2 regions of the Streptomyces sp. NPDC007983 genome follow, and region 2 is predicted to be linked to the other one. Evidence: riboswitches for the same ligand, from Rfam matches in the RefSeq annotation. Region 2 holds a riboswitch; the other holds the start of a gene.
What was found. A riboswitch is a leader RNA that binds a small molecule or an ion and turns the genes downstream of it on or off. The one in region 2 is predicted to bind glycine.
Positions count from the first base shown of each region.

Region 1 (2,379 bases), on a different contig from region 2:
CGTGGTCAAGGAGGCCGCGGCGCGGCTGATCGACGGGGTGGACACCACGGCGGGCGTGCGGCTGCTGGGGGTGGGCGTGACGGGGCTCGCGGACTACACACAGGAGGATCTGTTCGCCCAAGCCGCTCAGGCCGCTCAGGCCGCCCAGTCCGCTCAGGCCGCCGAGGCCGCCCACGAGGCCCTGGAGGAGCCGGAGGGGGGCTGGGGCACCCGGACGCCGGAGCCGGAGAGTCCGGGCGTCCCAGAGGCCGCTGAGGGCGCCGGGAGGCCGCGGGTCTGGCTGCCGGGGCTCGATGTGCGGCACACCGAGTTCGGGGCGGGCTGGGTGCAGGGCAGTGGGGTGGGCCGGGTGACCATACGGTTCGAGGTGCCCTGGTCGGGGCCCGGCCGGGTGCGGACGTTCGCCGTGAACGACCCGGAGCTCGAGCCGGGCGAGCCGCTGCCGCTGGTGCGGTCCCCCGAGGGCGCCGACGGCCCGGCCGGGGCGCCCGCGCCGGGCGAAGGCCGGGGGAGGGGTCAGCCGGTGACGTCCAGCCCGTAGTGGTGGTACAGCTGCAGTTCCTGCTCCGGGGAGAGATGGCGGCCGACCCCCAGGTCCGGGGCGTCCTTGATCAGCGCCCGGTCGTACGGCACCCGCAGCGAGTCGCCGACGACCTCGCTCGGTTCGAGCGGCACGAAGACGTCCCGGCTGAACAGGCCGGTGCGTACCGCCGCCCACTCGGGCTCGCCCGTCGCGTCGTCGAGGTAGACCTCGTCCACGGTGCCGATCTTGGCGCCCTCGCGGTCGAATGCCTTGCGGCCGATCAGGGTCCGCGGGTCGATGTCCGTCTGCACGCTCTCTCCCACAGGTGGCGATGGTCACGGTGGCGATGGTCCAGTGATACCTACCAAAAGCCACATCACCGCACGCGGCCACTCGAGCACCCCCTGGCCCAACCCCCCTCGGCAGACGCGCTGGTACGCTGGCTGTGGCTGCAGACCCCGTGCGGGAGAGTCCTCCGACGATCGTGTCGGAGGCGCCGAAGGAGCAAATCCTCCCCGGAATCTCTCAGGCACACGTACCGTGCGGGCGAGGTCACTCTGGAAAGCAGGGTGGGCCACGGGGAGCACAGCTCCGGAACCCCTCCTCACCGACGGTGAAAGCCGGTCGAGCGCCGCTGGACCGGTGAAGCTCTCAGGTTGAGATGACAGAGGGGGAGGCCGTCCGGGCACCCGCACCGCGGTGCCCCTCGCCGGTCGTACCAGACCAGGAGGCCCCCGCAGATGACCACTCACCGCATCTCGCTCGCCGAACTGGAGCGCGGTACTCCATTCGAGCAGCGCCATATCGGCCCCGACGCCGGAGCGCAGGCCAAGATGCTCGCCCAGGTCGGCTTCGGCTCCCTCGACGAGCTGACCGCCGCCGCCGTACCCGAGGTCATCAAGAGCGCCGAGGCGCTGCGGCTGCCGCCGGCCCGCAGCGAGGCGGAGGTCCTCGCCGAGCTGCGCGGCCTCGCCGACCGCAACCAGGTGCTGCCGTCCATGATCGGGCTCGGCTACTACGGCACCTTCACCCCGCCGGTGATCCTGCGCAACGTCCTCGAGAACCCCGCCTGGTACACCGCCTACACCCCGTACCAGCCGGAGATCTCCCAGGGCCGGCTGGAGGCGCTGCTCAACTTCCAGACCGTCGTCGCCGACCTGACCGGCCTGGACACCGCCGGTTCCTCGCTGCTGGACGAGGCCACGGCCGCCGCCGAGGCCATGGCGCTGTCGCGCCGCGTCGGCAAGGTCAAGGAGGGCGTCTTCCTCATCGACGCCGACTGCCTGCCGCAGATCATCGCGGTCATCGAGACCCGCGCCGAGCCGACCGGCGTCGAGGTCGTGGTCGCCGACCTGACCGACGGCATCCCGGACGAGATCGCCGAGCGCGGCGTCTTCGGCGTGCTGCTCCAGTACCCGGGTGCCTCCGGCGCGGTCCGCGATCCGCGCCCGGTCATCGAGCGGGCCCATGAGCTGGGGGCGATCGTCACCGTCGCCGCCGACCTGCTGGCGCTCACCCTGCTGACCTCCCCCGGCGAACTGGGCGCGGACATCGCGGTCGGCAGCACCCAGCGGTTCGGCGTGCCCATGGGCTTCGGCGGCCCGCACGCCGGGTTCATGGCCGTGCGCGCCGCCCACGCCCGCAGCCTGCCCGGCCGGCTCGTCGGGGTGTCGGTGGACGCCGACGGCGACAAGGCGTACCGGCTGGCGCTGCAGACCCGGGAGCAGCACATCCGCCGCGAGAAGGCCACCAGCAACATCTGCACCGCGCAGGTCCTGCTCGCGGTGATGGCCGGAATGTACGCGGTCTACCACGGCCCGGACGGGCTCGCGGGCATCGCCCGCCGCACCCACCGC
Region 1 covers NZ_JBIBJI010000020.1:10,528-12,906, forward strand. The annotation lists gene ACFZCY_RS37840 (DNA polymerase IV) at 1-541, shown strand, start outside; gene ACFZCY_RS37845 (PRC-barrel domain-containing protein) at 517-834, opposite strand; glycine riboswitch at 977-1,074, shown strand; gene gcvP (aminomethyl-transferring glycine dehydrogenase) at 1,264-2,379, shown strand, end outside.
Region 1: another riboswitch for glycine. It lies ahead of gcvP (aminomethyl-transferring glycine dehydrogenase); the one in region 2 lies ahead of gcvT (glycine cleavage system aminomethyltransferase GcvT).

Region 2 (2,379 bases):
AGCCCCACATAGTGGGCGCAGCGGACCAGCGGCCGGTAGACCGCGTACGGCAGCCAGCGCGGCATGCGTCTCTCCCAGGCCTCCCGGGTGTGCTGCGAGTCGACCCGCACCACGGCCGTGCCGCTCGGGTCGGTCCCGGGGACCACCCGGTTGATCAGGGTGGTCTTGCCGCTGCCGGGCAGCCCGGAGGCGATGATCAGGTCACGCGCCGGGTAGCGCAGCTCCGCCCCCACCCCGCCGCGCAGGTCGTGCACGGCGCGCCGGTCCGGTCTGACCGTGCCCCCTGAGCGCGTCCGCTCCTGCCGCGCGGGCAGGGTTCCTCGGGTTGTCGCGAATGTTCCCTGCCCGTGCACCGTGATCGTCCTCCAAGGTCGGTCAAGCGGCTGCGTACCCCGAGAGTGTCAAGAAAAGGTAATGCCCATCAAGGAGGCCCCGGCGCGACCCCGCTCACAGAGGGGGGTTCCCTTCCGGAGCGGACGTGCGATGATGGCCGCGCCAACTGCATACCGGCCGCTCGAATCCGCGCGGGAGAGTCCTTGGTCACCGGCAGTCCGCCGGTCTTCACAAGGCGCCGAAGGAGCAAGCCCTCCCTTGAATCTCTCAGGCCCCGATACCGCACGGACGAGGCAGATCTGAAAAGCGGGCCACTCGAAGTGGCTCCACCCAAGGTGCAAGCCGGCCAGCCCCGCCGCGCGGGATTGGTCACGGCGAACCTCTCAGGTTCCGATGACAGATGGGGAGGACGCTGTGCCGTCCTTGTCGTCCCATCCACCCCACCCGTCCCGTCATCGCCGTGATCATGACCCTGGGAGCTGCCCCATGACCGACGCCCCGCCCACGCCCCGCCGCACCGCGCTGGACGCGGTCCACCGTGCGCTCGGCGCCACCATGACCGACTTCGCGGGCTGGGACATGCCGCTGCGGTACGGCAGCGAGCGCGACGAGCACACCGCGGTGCGCACCCGCGCCGGGCTCTTCGACCTCTCCCACATGGGTGAGATCGCTCTCACCGGGCCGCAGGCCGCTGACGCCCTCGATTACGCCCTGGTCGGCCATCTCTCGGCGCTCGCCGTGGGCCGCGCCCGCTACACCATGATCTGCGACAGCGAGGGCGGCATCCTCGACGACCTGATCGTCTACCGGCTCGCCGAGCAGGAGTTCCTGGTCGTGGCGAACGCCTCGAACGCCCAGGTGGTGCTGGACGCGCTGACCGAGCGCGCCACCGGCTTCGACGCCGCCGTACGGGACGACCGCGACGCGTACGCGCTGATCGCCGTCCAGGGGCCGCAGTCCTCGGGGATCCTGAAGGGGCTGACCGACGCCGACCTGGACGGGCTGAAGTACTACGCGGGGCTGCCGGGGACCGTCGCGGGCGTGTCCGCCCTGATCGCCCGCACCGGCTACACCGGCGAGGACGGCTTCGAGCTGTTCGTCGCGCCGGACGACGCCGAGCGGGTCTGGCAGGCGCTGACCGAGGCGGGCGCCCCGGCGGGCCTGGTGCCGTGCGGGCTGTCCTGCCGGGACACGCTGCGGCTGGAGGCGGGGATGCCGCTGTACGGGCACGAGCTGAGCACCGACACGACCCCGTTCGACGCGGGGCTCGGCCGGGTGGTGAAGTTCGGCAAGCCCGGTGACTTCGTCGGCCGCGGCGCGCTGGAGGCCGCGGCGCGCGAGGCCGAGGCCCGGCCGCCGCGCACGCTGACCGGCCTGGTCGCCGAGGGCCGCCGGGTGCCGCGCGCCGGCTACGCCGTGGTGGGCCCCGACGGCTCGGAGATCGGCCGGGTCACCTCGGGCGCCCCGTCCCCGACGCTGGGGAAGCCGATCGCCATGGCGTACGTGGACGCGGAGCACGCCGCGCCCGGCAGCCCGGGGGTGTCGGTGGACATCCGCGGTACCGGGGAGCCGTACGAGGTCGTCGCGCTCCCCTTCTACCGCCGCGAGCGCTGAAGCCCCCGTCTCACCACTGAAGACCCGTTTCCCAAGCACTCCCCCCTATCCAGGAGAATCGGACCATGAGCAACCCCCAGCAGCTGCGCTACAGCAAGGAGCACGAGTGGCTGTCGGCCGCCGACCAGGACGGCGTGTCGACGATCGGCATCACCGAATACGCGGCCAACGCGCTCGGCGATGTCGTGTACGTCCAGCTCCCGGATGTCGGCTCCACCGTCGCCGCCGGTGAAACCTGCGGTGAGCTGGAGTCCACGAAGTCGGTCAGCGACCTGTACGCGCCGGTCTCCGGTGAGGTCACCGACATCAACGAGGACGTGGTGAACGACCCGGCGCTGGTGAATTCCGCCCCCTTCGAGGGCGGCTGGCTGTTCAAGGTGAAGGTGACGGACGAGCCGGGCGACCTGCTCTCCGCCGAGGAATACGCCGCCT
Region 2 covers NZ_JBIBJI010000009.1:298,283-300,661, forward strand. The annotation lists gene ACFZCY_RS27945 (AAA family ATPase) at 1-359, opposite strand, end outside; glycine riboswitch at 516-626, shown strand; gene gcvT (glycine cleavage system aminomethyltransferase GcvT) at 820-1,947, shown strand; gene gcvH (glycine cleavage system protein GcvH) at 2,013-2,379, shown strand, end outside.